DNA from 4 places in the Alteromonas sp. 07-89-2 genome. Region 3 is predicted to be linked to each of the others. Evidence: predicted binding sites of a transcription regulator. Region 3 holds the regulator's gene; each other region holds the start of a gene.
What was found. The regulator FliA, encoded in region 3, starts transcription of late flagellar genes. The targets are predictions, from matches to a motif close to CTAAAGNTNNNNNNNNNNNNGCCGATA.

Region 1 (3,878 bases), on a different contig from region 3:
TCTTGGCCTTCGGTTGTCAGACCTTCTGCCACCTCTGAACTTACTTCGGCATTCAACGGAGAAATTTCGTTTAAAATTTTCTCAACGTCTAGAATTTCAATAAGTTCATTTTCAACTTCAGTCACCGCCGTTAAATAGCTTGCTCTGCCGGTGCCTTGAGGTGGCGGCATGATCGCATCCCAATTGGTGTTGATAATACGCTCTACGGCACCCACCAAAAAGCCCTGAACTGAACGGTTATATTCCGCAATGACAATAAAGGCATTAGAGAGATCTTCAATTTTACGGCCGCGTGTTGCCATACTTAAATCAATGACCGATATGGTTTGACCACGGATGTGCGCCACACCACGAACCAACGGGTTTAATTTCGGCATTGCTGTTAGCGGAGGACACTGAAGCACTTCCCGCACTTTAAAAACGTTAATTCCAAAGCGTTGGCGGCCGTTCAGTCTAAACAGCAGCAACTCTAAGCGATTCTGCCCAACAAGCTGCGTGCGCTGGTTTACTGAATCTAAAATCCCCGACATAGGTCACCTCTAAGTAATACTGGGCATGATCATTGCCTCTTATGATAAAGATAGACAATATCACTAAATTTTTGCAGGTCAAACGACAGAAAAATGACACTAAATAGCATCTTTCAGTCTTTAGTAGGGTTTATACCTTAACTTAGTCAATGATCCTGCGTTGACGCTCGTGCTTGTAAACCTTATGGATTTACTTTGGCTGTTATTTATTTGCACTAAGCAAACCGGCCGTATTAAGCATAGTCAATAACTTGTAAACTGAACACGAAAAGTCATGATGAAAAATATGAACGCCAAAACGCGCCTTACATTCACACGATTACTGTCATTGACCGTTTTCAGTGTGCTTTCTATGAACTGCTTGGCGACACAAACCAATCACAAACAGGTTGAAGAAGGCGCAAAACAATACCTAATAACTCAACTTGCTGATAATACGCAGGATACTAGCATTGATGTGTCTATTGTGAAGATAGACGATAGGATAAATATTCCTGACTGCCCAACTGGGTTCGAATACAATGCGTCGCAAGAAGCGCTGAGCCAATCGTATATATCAGTTAGAGTGAGCTGTAGAAATAATGAATGGTACCTTTTTACCAGCGGGCAAGTAACGCGTACCAAAGAAATTGTTGTCACTCAAGGCGCAATAAGTCCAGGAACCGTACTGACATCATCGAATCTCTCTCTGGCAAAAGTTGATGTAAGACGATTACGCCATACCGCATTTACTGAGCTAGAAGCACTTATTGGGGCTAGAATAAAACGCCGAGTGACTGACGGACAAGCTATACAGTCAAATATGCTATGCTTTGTGTGCAAAGGCGACAGAATTACCATAACTGCTGAGGTAGCAGGTATGGAAGTGAAAACAGCCGGAATCGCTCAGCAAGACGGTGTTGTTGGTGACAATATTAAGGTAATTAATGCCAGTAGCCAAAAGGCGGTGATAGCAAGAGTCGCAAGCCCTGAAGAAGTCGTGATACACTTATAAACGAGGCAGCGAATATCTACTTTTTTGTTCACAATTTAGCTAAAGAAATTAGCCAAAAGGCCGATACACTTTACAGAGGCGAAAAAGTAGTGAGGACTAATTATGGCAATTAACAATATAAACAATGGGTTACCGAAAACACCCGTTGATAATGGAAAGGTTGCGCAGCAAAACCAAACGCAGCAATCTCCACAGCAGGCATCAACACAGGCTGCGCAAACCGCATCAGTTCCGCGTCAGGATTCTGTATCGTTGACGCAATCTGCTCAGCAGCTCAACCAGGTTCAGAAGAAAGGTTCGGAAGCGCCTGTGAACCAAGATAAAGTCGATCGCCTTAAGCGAGCGATTCAAAGTGGCGAGTATAAAGTTAATCCTGAAGTGCTTGCCAACAAGATTGCAAAACTAGAAGGTGAGATTTTTGGCGCTAAATAGTGAGCGACAAAACTCGTAACTAATAAGAAGAGAGCTAACGTGACTGAACAAGCAAGCCAATTGACACAAGCACTAATAAAGCAAGTGGAGCAACTGTCTTCACTTGCCGTATTGCTTGAAAAAGAATTGCAACTTATCAGTTCGCGAGACGCAGAATCTTTAATGAACTTATTAGACGAAAAGACAGCACTGTTAACGTCTATTCAGGCTCTCGATGGAAGCATTGAGCGCACAATTAGCGATCAAGGCTCAATGTCAGAAGAAGATGAAGCATTAATGACTAATGCAAAGAAACTTCTGGACGATTGCAAATACCGCACGCAGGTCAATCAAAAAGCCGTAGAGCAAGGACAGCTACGCCTCACACACTTACGTAATTTGATGATGGAAGTTCGTGCCAAAGAATCGCTCACCTATGATAAAAAAGGAAAGCCGAAAGGCGGGACTTTAGGGTCGGGAGTGAGCGCCTAATTTTTTGCGATTTTAGTAAACCCCACTCAGCGAGCTTTAACCATTAAGCCTTAACCGGTAAAAGTAAATTATATCTCTGTGAATTTGCGCATGTTCTAAGACTTCACGATACAGCCACTTGCGCAAACTCCCCTTTCGCTAACTTTTAATAATACTTAACATCCTTTACTCGGCGCGGTTTTGCGGTCGACAGATATATATCGTAAACCTGCTGCATATCTAAAGCGAGTTCGGTGACGTATGTATCTTCACCTACCGGATAGGCTTTTACGACTTCAGCGCCTCTAATGACCCCCTCTACAGATGCTCGCAATGTTTCGCTATCTATAACCAAGTGAGACAGAGACTGATTGCCTTCAATTTTTTGACCATAAACTTGTTCAGTTAGCTCTCGGTATGCATCTAATTTTGACGCTTTCATCGCCATTATAAGCTTCATGCTGTCGCTTTCGCCATGCTGAGAAGAAATTGGCGCATAGCCTACCGCCTTGAGCACGGGATAGCTTTCTGGTTCTATTGTTTCCCACTCAACGTGTTTATCAATAATGCCGCATCCACCAGTGCTTATTGCTAAACCAAGAAAGCAAGACAGCAGCAGCGATTTTGATTTATGTATTTTTTTCAAGCACATAGTTTCATTTCCAAATTGCATTATTAATAAAATCAAATGTGTAGTTACGCTGCTCTCGTCGGTGGCAGCCTTGTAACTACGAGATACCGCCATACTCGCGGTAGCAGATTTTGACGTATTTAAACTGACGCTTTTTACAAACCTTTTGCAAGATATGCGCCCGATTGATTTAATGGCGACGAAACCACATCAACTGGCACTCTTTTCGCATACTTCGCTTTATAAACTGGGCGCTTTGCATAGCGCAGTTAGACAAAAACCTCCAGAGGTGTGCGGTGCGACATATTAGCAAAACAACGCTGGTAACTATTTTAAATGCTGTCGTGGCGGTAATTTGCCTGTTTGCATTTTTCGTTGGGCAAGCAAATGCCGTGTGGTACGAGGCTACAGGACAGGCTGTGGTGCGAAATGGTGATAAGGAAACTGCCAGACATGCGGCTACCCAAGAGGCACTTAAGCAAGCCATGCTTTTTGCAGGCGCATCAGTTCATAGTGTCGCCAAGCTCACAAATGGTCTTCTTAAAAATGAAGAGATGACCATTCGCTCTACCGGCGAAGTTGAACAACTGGAACTAGTTGATGAAGTTTATAGCGGCGATGTGATTACGGTAAGTATTCGCGCTGACATTTTTCCAAGAGGAAAAGTGTGTGCCGCACAAAATGACCAAAAACATTTCGCTACTACACATTTCAGGGTACGTAACAGAGCGCAGCTAACACAGGGTAATATTCCCAATTTCGATGCTTCATTCACCCAGCAGTTAGCGCAGGCCATGCGAAATAAAACTGAAAACCTAGATATTATCTATATCGCGCCACA
Region 2 (3,878 bases), on a different contig from region 3:
TGTGCCTAAACCAGATGCAAAGTGCCCACTGGTTTGGCTTACGCTGTTAAGTAAGTACTCACGCAACTCATCGGCGAGCTCGCGTAATTTGTCTTGGGGCAACTGCCTCAATTTATCGGGTGTTTGCGCAAGCGCAAGCGTTGGGTAATGTTGGAGATCTAAACTCATGTACTTATTATCTTTTTCAACATGGCGCGTGGCTAATGGTCGCGTTTTACCAAAAGCTCGCTAAACGCAATTAAACTGTCAGTATTGTAGGGTAAACGCGCCAATGCTTGAAGTGCATTATCGTGAAGCATTTCTAATTCTTGTTTAGCGCCTGTAATACCAAGTTTGGCTGGAAAGGTATTTTTCCCTAACGCTTCGTCTGACCCCGCGGGTTTACCTAATTTTTCGCTACTGCCTTCCACATCTAAAATATCGTCTTGAACTTGGAAAGCTAGCCCAATATCCGCGGCATAAGCCATTAAGTCAATTTTAGTTTGAGGCAGTAAGCCTTCACTAACAATGGCGACCATTTCTACGCAGGCTTTTAACAATGCACCGGTTTTCAATCTATGCAGCTGTTTTAGTTCTTCTAGCGAGATGGTTTTGCCGGTGCTGGCTAAATCGATAGCTTGCCCACCGCACATACCTATGTAACCCGCACTTTTCGCAAGTACAGACAGTAACTGGCTACGCTTTGTTTCAGCATACGTGCTTAATGGCGCATCAGCTAACACTGTAAATGCAAGTGCCTGCAGTGCATCGCCAGCTAAAATAGCGGTAGCCTCATCAAAGGCGATATGGCAGGTTGGCATACCGCGGCGCAAGTCGTCGTCGTCCATGGCTGGTAAATCGTCGTGGACTAACGAGTAGGCATGCACACATTCAATGGCCATACTAATAGCCATTTGGTCTTTTTTGGGCACGTCTAGGGTGTTACCTACTACTTGAACAAGTAGTGGCCGCATCCGTTTACCGCCAGCAAGTAAGGCGTGACGCATTGCGTCTTTCAAGCGCGGCGCGTAATCGGGTAATTCGTCAATTAATGTAAGAAGAGATGCATCAGTTTGCTGTTTAACTTGCTGATGCAAAGCAGAAAAATTCATAGATTGCCTGTTAGTTAAAAATGAACGATTTATGGCTGTTCACTTTCAGGAAGAGGGTGGAGCGTTTCTTCGCCTTGTTCACTGAGCAGTATCTTTACTTTTTGCTCGGCGTTTTCAAGAGATTGTTGGCCCTGGCGGGAAAGTGCTATACCGCGCTCAAATTTTTCTAGTGCTTTATTAAGAGGCAGATCACCGCTTTCCATTTCGTTAACGATAGCTTCTAGTTCTGATAAAGTTTCTTCAAAAGACGCTGATGCTTTTTCTGTCGTCATAAAAACACTCAATATAGTGGCCAAAATACGTATACCGCGCACATTAACCGAGGGTTGCACAAGGGTCAAATGGTTTGTCCGTATATCGCCTATATCACAGTAACATAGCTTTTTTTTCATCCAGTTCAAAAGGCAACATACAAGCAAATTGTGCTATATTCGATGCAAGGCTCAGTAACCTTTCAGAAGTAACCGTGTTATTTACTGTGAAGGAAAAAGTAAGGAGCTGAAAAAGCGCTAGGTATTTTAGTTTAGAAAAAAGACAAAGCTGCGCTTTTGCATAGAACCTACTTCATAATAAACAAATAAATGTGATATTTTTCAATAATGTCGTTTTAGTATTTCTATCTTTTGCCGATAGGGTATTTGTACACTAACAGCACTGACTGCGCATAAATGGGGAAGAGTGAGTGGATTTAGCAACCGTCATAGGTATGTTGGGCGCCATTGGTTTCATAGTTATGGCTATGATTCTGGGCGGCAGCTTGGGCATGTTCATCGACGTGCAATCAATACTTATTGTATTCGGGGGAACACTATTTGTTGTCCTATCTCAGTTTACGTTGGGCCAATTCTTCAGTGCGGGTAAAGTTGCTGGCAAAGCATTCATGTTCAAAATTGAAACGCCTGAAGAGCTTATCGAGAAGATTGTTGAAATGGCAGACGCTGCGCGAAAAGGCGGGTTTCTGGCACTAGAAGAAGCGGAAATTTCAAATGAGTTCATGCAAAAAGGTGTGGACATGCTGGTTGACGGCCACGACATTGAAGTGGTGAGAGAAACGTTAGCTAAAGATATTTCTATGACAACGGAAAGGCATGAGTTCGGCGCTTCTATATTTAAAGGAATGGGTGACGTAGCACCAGCGATGGGTATGATTGGTACTTTGATCGGTCTGGTTGCCATGCTTTCAAACATGGATGACCCTAAAGCCATCGGCCCTGCCATGGCGGTAGCGCTATTAACCACGCTTTATGGTGCCTTTTTTGCCAACGTCGTGTGTTTGCCAATTGCCTTTAAACTGGCGGTAAGAGCTGGAGAAGAGAAGTTAAACCAGAGTCTTGTTCTTGACGGTATTGTGGGTATAGCCGACGGCCAGAACCCACGTGTTATCGAAGGGGTATTAAAGAACTACCTTGCGGCGAGTAAACGCGGAAGCGCAGAGGAAGAGTAATGGCCGAAGAAGAATGCCCAAAATGTCCCCCCGAGGGGCTTCCAGCCTGGATGGGAACCTTCGCAGACCTGATGTCGTTGCTTATGTGCTTCTTTGTACTGCTACTTTCGTTTTCGGAAATGGACGTACTGAAGTTTAAACAAATTGCAGGCTCTATGAAGTTTGCTTTTGGTGTGCAAAATAAAATTGAAGTAAAAGATATTCCAAAGGGCACCAGTGTTATTGCTATGGAATTTCGTCCGGGTAAACCTGACCCTACGCCCATTGAATCCATTCAGCAGCAAACTAACGAAATGACCCAGCAAATGCTGGAATTTCAGGCTGGTAACGAAGACTCTGCCGGAGGAAGGCAGAAGCAGCGCGGCGAGCAGCGTGGCGGACAATCTCAACAAACGGCTACTGAGTCGTCTTCATCGGCTGAGCAAAGCACCGATCAGTCGCAAATGGCTGAACTGATGAAAAAAGTAGCGCAGCAATTAGAAAAACAAATTCTAGATGGTTCGGTGGAAATGGAATCGTTGGGTCAGCAGTTAACCATTCGAATCCGTGAAAACGGTTCCTTCTCGGCGGGCTCGGCCTTTTTGCAGCCCCAATTCCAACCGGTGTTGAGAAAAATCGGTACGCTGTTGGCGGATGTGCCTGGAGAAATCGAAATTTCAGGGCACAGTGACGGTCAGCATATTGCTAATGAACTTTATCGTTCTAATTGGGACTTGTCAGCGCAGCGCGCTGTCGCGGTCGCTGAAGCCATGCGTACCGCGCCAGGGTTTGACGAAAGTCGTATGTCGGTAGTGGGTAAGGCAGATACCGATCCAATTGTAGAAAATGCCACTACACCTTCAGACCGAGCGCAAAATCGCCGCGTTGAAATTAATATCAATCAGGGTAAGCCAATGCTGTCGAAGCCTATATCAGTTGTAGATGAGTAGTGCTTCGACCAAGTGTCAGCTTCAAACAAGAAAGCGGCGCCAAAAGGGCGCCGCTTTTTTGTCACTACTATCGATAATTAGCGTTGTTAAACACGAACCAAATCAAGTCTGTAATGAGGCTTTGAAATCACAAGCTGAACGGTACTGATTGTTCTTTCTAAAAAACCACCTTCACAATATTTCAGGTAGTAGGTCCACATTCGCATAAAACGCTCGTCATAACCGTCGTTTAAAAGCTCATCTTTTGCAGAAATAAATGCTTCATACCAATGGTTCAATGTTTTCGCATAGTCAATCCCGATGTCGTGTAAGTCACGAATCATCATATTAGTATACTTTTTCAGGTGAGCGTTAAGCTGGTGCTGAGAAGGTAAAAATCCACCCGGAAAGATATATTTCTGAATAAAGTCGACA
Region 3 (3,878 bases):
AGGTACCGGTAAAACGACTACCGTTGCGAAACTTGCTGCCCGCTATGCGCAGAAATACGGTGCAGAGTCGGTTGCGATGATTACCATCGATACGTATAGAATTGCCGCCTATGAGCAGCTAGCGACATACGGAAAGATTATTGGCTGCACGGTGAGAAAAGCGCAGACTAGTGAAGAACTTGCGGATTTATTATTCCAACTTCGTCATAAGCGACTAGTATTGATTGATACGGCTGGATTTAGTCAAAGAGATAGTCGATTAATTAAACAAATTAAGCAGTTTGATAACGGACAAATGCCAAATGTTAAAAAATATTTGGTAGCGCAAGCAAATACGCAATATCCTGCTTTGCAGAGAATCATTCAAGCGTATGATGATATTGAACTAAGTGGCTGTATTTTCACAAAGTTAGATGAGTGCTACTCTTTAGGAGAGGTGCTTAGTGCAGCGGTTGAATACCAATTACCGGTTAGTTATGTCACCGATGGTCAAAAAGTACCTGAAGACATTAAGATTGCAGAAGCGAAATCTTTGGTTTCCGCTGCTGCAAAGCTTTATAAAAAGTACGGTTTGAATCATACTAGTGGTAACAACGCAATTAAAACAGCATAAGCAGTATGATTGACGACCAAGCGAGTAGCTTAAGAAAAATGAAGCAATCACGGTTAATCAAAGTAATCGCCGTCACCGGTGGCAAAGGTGGCGTAGGTAAAACAAACATTACATTGAACACCGCTATCGCCATGGCGAAGCAAGGTAAACGTGTAATGGTTCTCGATGCGGACCTCGGTCTTGCTAACGTAGACGTTATGTTAGGTTTGCGTGTTGAGAAAAACTTATCCCACGTGCTTTCCGGCGAATGTACACTTGATGAAGTATTAGTTACCGGTCCGCACGGAATAAAGATTGCCCCTGCCACATCAGGCACGCAGTCGATGGCAGAATTGTCGCCAACGCAACACGCTGGCCTAATTCGAGCCTTTAGTGAGCTGCGCTCGCAAATTGACGTGCTTATCGTTGATACAGCGGCAGGTATTTCAGACATGGTGTTGAGCTTTTCAAAAGCCTCACAAGACATCATGGTCGTTGTGTGTGACGAGCCTACTTCATTGACAGATGCGTATGCATTGATAAAAATTCTGAATAGAGAGCACGGTGTTTTCCGCTTCAAAGTTGTGGCTAATATGGTGCGCGACGTGCGAGAAGGCCAAGAGCTATTTAGTAAATTAAGCAAAGTGACAGGGCGTTTTTTAGATGTTGCACTAGAATTAGTGGCGACAGTACCGTTTGACGAGAACATTCGTAAAGCAGTACGTAAACAAACTGCCATTGTCGATGCTTACCCAGGTTCACCGGCAGCCGTTGCAATAACACAGTTGGCAAGTAAAGCCTTAACATGGCCTATTCCAGCGCAGCCAGGTGGCCATTTAGAGTTTTTCATTGAACAATTAGTTGCAGAAAAAGCCGTAGGAAGTCAGCGTTGAACAGCAAGGCAGCCGCTTATCAACAACAAACCGATAAAGCGCAGTTAGTCGAAAGACATGCGCCATTGGTTAAGCGTATAGCGCATCACTTGATAGCGCGATTGCCGGCTAGTGTTCTTGTAGACGATTTAATTCAATCAGGCATGATTGGATTATTAGAAGCCGCGCGAAACTTTGATGGTTCAAAAGGAGCCAGCTTTGAAACGTTTGCCGGTATTCGCATTCGCGGTGCTATGCTAGATGAAATTCGCAAAGGGGATTGGACACCGCGTTCAGTCCACCGAAATGGCCGAGCGATCACTGAAGCAATTTCGCAAGTAGAAAGCGAAACAGGCCGCGATGCTAGAGATTCTGATATTGCTGATAAGCTTAATGTAAGCTTGCAGGACTATCACCAAATGCTTAATGAAGTAAATGCCGGAAAGCTGGTAGGTATTGAAGATTTAGGTGTGTCAGAAGATGTTATTTCGACAGAGCAAAATCGAGGTAGCGACGCACCACTGGAAGATTTGATGCAAGGCGCTTTCCAAAAAGCGCTTGCCCATGCAATTACGACATTACCTGAAAGAGAAGCGATTGTACTTTCGCTGTATTATGATGAAGAGCTGAACCTAAGAGAAATTGGGGAGGTTCTTGATGTAAGTGAATCGAGAGTCAGTCAAATTCACAGTCAGGCCATGTTAAAACTCAAATCACGAATGAAGTCGTGGCAAGCTGACGAAGAATAGAAATTAATAACAATTAACCCCTCACTGGAGGCTATTTTGGACAAAAGCATGAAAATTCTCGTGGTCGATGATTTTTCTACCATGAGACGTATCATCAAAAACCTACTTAAAGATTTGGGTTTTTCCAACATCCAGGAAGCGGATGACGGAAGTACTGCATTGCCTATGTTGCAGCAAGGTGATTTCGATTTCGTAGTTACCGATTGGAACATGCCTGGAATGCAGGGTATTGACTTGCTTCGCGCGATTAGAGCCGATGACAAGCTCAAGCACCTACCAGTACTTATGGTTACTGCTGAAGCGAAGAAAGAGCAAATTGTTGCCGCCGCGCAAGCAGGTGTTAATGGCTACGTTGTTAAGCCGTTCACTGCAGCAACACTTAAAGAAAAATTAGATAAAATATTCGAACGTTTAGGTTGATCCAGACGCTCACCAGAGAAATGAGGTTTACTGGATGTCAACGAATGTAAACGTTCCAATTTCGTTGGAAGAAGCAAAACAGCTTGTCACCTACCTTGAAGAGGGTGACAACGCTTCAGCCAATGCCCTATTAGAAGCGGCCTCAATGAAAGAAAACGTTGAGTTGTTTGCCGAAGTAGGGAAACTGACGCGTCAGCTCCATGACGCGCTGAATAATTTCCAAATAGACGACCGCATTAAAAATCTCGCGACCGATGATATTCCCGATGCACAATCCCGCCTAACCTACGTAATTGAAGAAACTGAAAAAGCTGCTAATACTACTATGGATGCCGTTGAAGCGAGCATGCCTATAGCTGAAATGCTGTCGGCGCGCATCGAAAAGGTTATGCCTGAGTGGAAGAAGCTGATGAATCGCCAAATAGAGTTGGGAGAATTCAAGGCTTTATGCGCAGACTTAGACGAATTGTTGGAAGAAGGTTCGGCACAGTCAGCTAAACTTACACAGTTACTTACAGAAGTATTGATGGCTCAAGGTTATCAAGACTTAACTGGTCAGGTTATTCGCCGCGTTATCGACTTGGTTAAAGAAGTGGAAGACAGCTTAGTTAACATGCTTACCATGTTTGGTGAACGCGACGGTGCAGAACAAACTAAACCATCTAGCGTTAAGGCCGATAAGGTTGATGGTGTAGAGGCAGAAGGCCCTATCATTGATGCCGATAAGCGCGACGACGTCGTGTCAGGCCAAGATGATGTAGATGATCTTCTGTCTAGCTTAGGTTTTTAGGGGAGCGGGCGCATGTCGTTTGATGTTGACGAGGATATATTACAGGACTTTCTAGTTGAGGCTGGAGAGATACTTGAACAATTACAAGAACAGCTCGTTGATCTTGAGAACAATCCTGAAGATGCGGATTTGTTGAATGCAATTTTCCGTGGTTATCACACAGTTAAAGGGGGAGCAGGGTTCCTGTCTCTTACCGAGTTAGTAGAAATTTGTCACGGTGCGGAAAACGTCTTTGACGTAATGCGTAACGGGCAACGAACACTAACCCCTGAACTAATGGATATTATTCTGCAAGCCACAGATGTGGTGGTTGAAATGTTTGAACGAGTGAAAGCTCGGGATCCATTAGAGCCAGCAGATGCACACCTAGTCGACTTGTTACACAAACTAAGTCGCCCGGAATCTCCAGATGAGAATATTTTTGGTGAACAAAGCGCGCCGGCGTCAGAACCTGA
Region 4 (3,878 bases), on a different contig from region 3:
CCAGAGGAAATTAAAAGAGTATGTCGCGAAAATAATGCCGAATAAGCCGATGGCCGAGCGAGACAAACCTTCATCTTTGAGCCAAGCAGATAGCACTGAACCAATCATGATCCAAGGGAAGCCACTGGAAATGCCGAAAAGAAATATACTGAGGTATCGTTTGTCGTTAAACGTTTTTAAAGCGTTGAGCAAAACTGCGGCCTTAGGCAAGAATACAAAAGCATATTGAGCCATGAACCACAGTGAGAAGCAATAACGCGTTGAAGTGAAAGTTTTACTATGGACGAATGCCTACGCAGTCGAGTGGGCAATGACCCAAACCTTCAAGGAAATTCACGCAGTTATTTAGTTCATCTACAAGAAACTGGTCGTTAATTAGCTTGTCTTCATTCCAATAATGCACTTGGTGAAGTAAATGCCAAAAAACTCGTTCTTTTTGTGTGTAGGGCTGCGTTAAGGTGTAATCAATTTGCCCCCATTCTTCCATACTATCCCAAAAGAATAGCTCGATCTCCTCGATAGGAAGCTCTCCTTGCCAAAATGCTCTCAAATAGAAACACAGCTGCTTTGCTTTGTTATCTACGAAATCTTGAACACTCACAAGTAACTCAACCGTTTATGTTTGCTAAAAGTATTATAGTTCATAACAATCTTACTGCTTAGGACAGAGGCTTGCTATTTACACCATTAAATTTAGGTAATTGTTTTGGATACTAATTTAGCGTAATCGGTTAATTATCGAATTACCAGCCTAGGTGGCGAGTCCAACCAATAGTGCTATTTGCAACTATCTGAATATGAGGGGATTTCTGAAACTCCTTTATACTAAAGGCTAATAAATTGCTGGGAATAATTATTTGTCGATAGTGCATCTTTAGTGCGTTTTTTGCGCTAATCTTTCGCTTTTGCGTGGTACTGTTCGCCCAGTCGTTAAATCCACTTAGTGACAGATCCAATATTGGAAAGCTGGACTGCGCTATATTATCTATAACTAATGTGTTCGTTGATTCTTCTGGCCAAAAAGGTGAAATGGCTACGAAAGTGTCTGGATGAAGTTGAGGCTGTTGCTCTACGACGGACAAGTAAGTTGTGGCCAGCATGCCTTGTGCAATGACCATACGGTAGCCTGAATTGTCTTGTAAATAATTATTCAATGCATTGAGTTGTAAACTCAGCGCTGAAGTTGCTGATTCAAAATTGAGATACTGCGTAAGTTGATTACTTCTGGGGTGGATATTTTGGGCTGACATAGACGTAGTTTCAGCGTCTGATATGTCGGTGTTTGTAGATTCAGCAGGTAGGTTCTGCTGGGAAGTGACATTGACCGGCAAATTAAACGGACTTATCACCACATTCCAGCCTTTTTCAGCAAGCATGTTGGCAAGGCTATTTCCCTGCGCGAGCGTAAGGCTAGAGGGAAAAGGCTCGGTGAGTATGATAGCCACACCCAAAGGTAATGGTGTTTGCGCTTCAATTTCAATAATTGGGGATTCAACTTCTCCAATCATCAAAGGTTTCACTTCTCCAGGCAGATAGGCGTGACTAACATCTGTGAAAAAGTCACAGTGAGCTGTCATAGGCAATAGCGAAACAATAACAGCAAATGTTAAAAGGAGAGCGTGCCTTTTCATAAAATGTGGTTTGCCTTTACCTTAATCTGGATCTATTCAGCCTGGACAGCATCAAATTAATTCGTACATCAAGCGTATACGAAGGTTATCGGCAGGGTGCGTTAAAACTAAAATGGAGTCTATTGATAAAGTTGAATAGCGTTAAAACGCTACTCACAACTTTCTGAGAGCGGCTTTGGGCAAAACGGACTAAAAGGGATGGCGACATTAAAGTGCAGCCAATGCCCAAGTGTCGGGTGCGAAAGACTCAAGCTTTCAGCATGAAGCTGTAAACGAGGCGCCATGGATAACGCTTCTTCATGCGCATAGAGTCTATCTCCCAAAATAGGGTGACCCAAAGCAAGCATATGTACTCGCAGTTGGTGAGAGCGACCGGTAATGGGATAAAGGGCAACGAGAGAATAGGGTCGCTCTTTTTCATCCAGTGTGCGCTCAATGACGTCAAAGTGCGTTACGGCTTTTTTACCGCGCTCGAAGTCTACCATTTGCTTTGGCCTGTTTGGCCAGTCGCAAATAAGGGGAAGGTTAACCTCTCCGCTGTCTTGTTCTACATGTCCATGAACCCGGGCGAAGTAGCGCTTTTTAGTTTGACGTAACTCAAATTGTTTCGAGATATGGCGGTGGCTGTCTTTATTAAGCGCCAGCACCAAAATACCCGAGGTCGCCATGTCTAAGCGATGCACTACTGTGGCGGTGGGATACACTCGGTTAACCCGGCTAATTAGCGAGTCGCGGTGCTCCAATGCTTTGCCCGGAACGCTCAATAGCCCGCTAGGTTTATGCGCAACCACCATGTCCTCATCTTGATACAAAATATCAAGATAAGGTGTCATCGGTGGGTTATAAACAAAACTTGGGTTCGCCATTATGTACTCGTTACTTCACAGTCGCTTTTGAATGTTTAACCTTTCGAGGTTACGGGTTATTTACCACAATACGAATGGCGTCCAGCTGAACATCTGCATCCTGAATAACTTTATCAAGGGCGTTCATTTGCGTTTCAATAAACTCAATTTCGCTGTCACGTACTGCTGGGTTACGCTTTTGAAGATCGCGCAAGCGCTGTATTTCTTCGTTAAGCGTGCTGTGCATGCTGTTAAGTGCGTCGTGTTGCTTTTGGTTAGCTTGCTGATGGGCAAGCTTACGCGCCTTTTCAATGGCAAGCTCAAGCGGCTGTTGCAAGGCTTTTAGAAGCTGAGCCGAGATCTTACGTCCAATTTTACGCTTAACGTCGAAGCTCAATTCAGACGGGTTTCCTTGCGCATCTAAACACACTCGCACGGGCGTTTGAGGTAAGAAGCGACCCAACTGAAGCGCTTTAGGCGCTTGCGCTTGCAGCACAAACAACGCCTCAACCCAATAAGCGCCTTTTGGCAAAGACGGCTCGGCAATGAAGCCCATGCTGCTCTTTCCGTGTACGTCGGTGAGTACTACGTCCATGGCGGTATGCACAAGTGGATGATCCCAGCTTAAAAACTGCACGTTTTCTAGCGTGGTGGCAACACGGCGCTTGTAAGTGACTGTCATGCCTTCTGGGTCAAGACCTGGAAGCTGGCTCACCATCGACTCGGTTGGCATAAGAATAAAGCAGTCATTGCCTTTTTCATCCTGCTGAACACCGATAGCATCGAAAACGCGACCCATAAAGCGCGACAAATCTTGTTCGCTATCAAGGGTAATAATGTCTTCAAGCAGTTGTTCTACGCGGCCTTCACCCGAGGCATTAAGCTCAAGAAGACGATCGCGACCGGCTTCAAGCTGCGCTACGAGCTGGCTATTAAGCGTAACACTCATGTTCACTAGCTCGTCACGCGCGCTCATATCGTCAGGGTGTAAGCACGCACCAATAAGCAAAGGCTTAACATCGTCGAACACGCCAGAGCCCGTAGGGCAGGTTTTCTCGAAGGCATTAAGCCCTTCGTGATACCAATCTAGTAATACGTGCTGCGCGGTTTTCGCCAAATATGGCACGTGAATTTGTACGGTTTGGGTTTGTCCAATACGGTCAAGACGACCAATACGCTGTTCCAGCAGGTCAGGCGTAATAGGTAAATCGAACAGCACCAAGTGGTGTGCAAACTGGAAGTTACGTCCTTCACTTCCTATTTCACTACATAATAGAATTTGTGCGCCGTCTTCCTCATCGGCAAAGTAATGGGCCGCTTTGTCGCGCTCCACAATGCTCATGCCTTCGTGGAATACACTGTGGCGAATACCGGTTTGCGTGCGAATAACCTCACCTAACTC

Region 1: the regulator FliA is predicted to act here: its motif matches at 1,564-1,590, upstream of flgM (flagellar biosynthesis anti-sigma factor FlgM).
Region 2: the regulator FliA is predicted to act here: its motif matches at 1,697-1,723, upstream of pomA (flagellar motor protein PomA).
Region 4: the regulator FliA is predicted to act here: its motif matches at 1,718-1,744, upstream of F0261_RS06885 (DUF3530 family protein).

The regions. Positions count from the first base shown of each region.
Region 1 covers NZ_VTYM01000036.1:16,495-20,372, forward strand. Annotated here, with positions in the region: gene F0261_RS18180 (chemotaxis protein CheV) at 1-530, opposite strand, end outside; gene flgA (flagellar basal body P-ring formation chaperone FlgA) at 808-1,524, shown strand; gene flgM (flagellar biosynthesis anti-sigma factor FlgM) at 1,627-1,956, shown strand; gene flgN (flagellar export chaperone FlgN) at 1,996-2,427, shown strand; gene F0261_RS18200 (LPP20 family lipoprotein) at 2,573-3,058, opposite strand; gene F0261_RS18205 (flagellar assembly protein T N-terminal domain-containing protein) at 3,334-3,878, shown strand, end outside.
Region 2 covers NZ_VTYM01000004.1:240,580-244,457, forward strand. Annotated here, with positions in the region: gene dxs (1-deoxy-D-xylulose-5-phosphate synthase) at 1-168, opposite strand, end outside; gene F0261_RS04965 (farnesyl diphosphate synthase) at 201-1,091, opposite strand; gene xseB (exodeoxyribonuclease VII small subunit) at 1,121-1,363, opposite strand; gene pomA (flagellar motor protein PomA) at 1,774-2,535, shown strand; gene F0261_RS04980 (flagellar motor protein MotB) at 2,535-3,464, shown strand; gene F0261_RS04985 (cyclopropane-fatty-acyl-phospholipid synthase family protein) at 3,551-3,878, opposite strand, start outside.
Region 3 covers NZ_VTYM01000021.1:31,413-35,290, reverse strand. Annotated here, with positions in the region: gene flhF (flagellar biosynthesis protein FlhF) at 1-613, shown strand, start outside; gene F0261_RS13935 (MinD/ParA family protein) at 619-1,485, shown strand; gene F0261_RS13930 (RNA polymerase sigma factor FliA) at 1,482-2,213, shown strand; gene cheY (chemotaxis response regulator CheY) at 2,250-2,633, shown strand; gene F0261_RS13920 (protein phosphatase CheZ) at 2,668-3,423, shown strand; gene F0261_RS13915 (chemotaxis protein CheA) at 3,436-3,878, shown strand, end outside.
Region 4 covers NZ_VTYM01000007.1:80,056-83,933, reverse strand. Annotated here, with positions in the region: gene F0261_RS06895 (MFS transporter) at 1-234, opposite strand, end outside; gene F0261_RS06890 (hypothetical protein) at 278-601, opposite strand; gene F0261_RS06885 (DUF3530 family protein) at 744-1,631, opposite strand; gene rluA (bifunctional tRNA pseudouridine(32) synthase/23S rRNA pseudouridine(746) synthase RluA) at 1,781-2,497, opposite strand; gene rapA (RNA polymerase-associated protein RapA) at 2,547-3,878, opposite strand, start outside.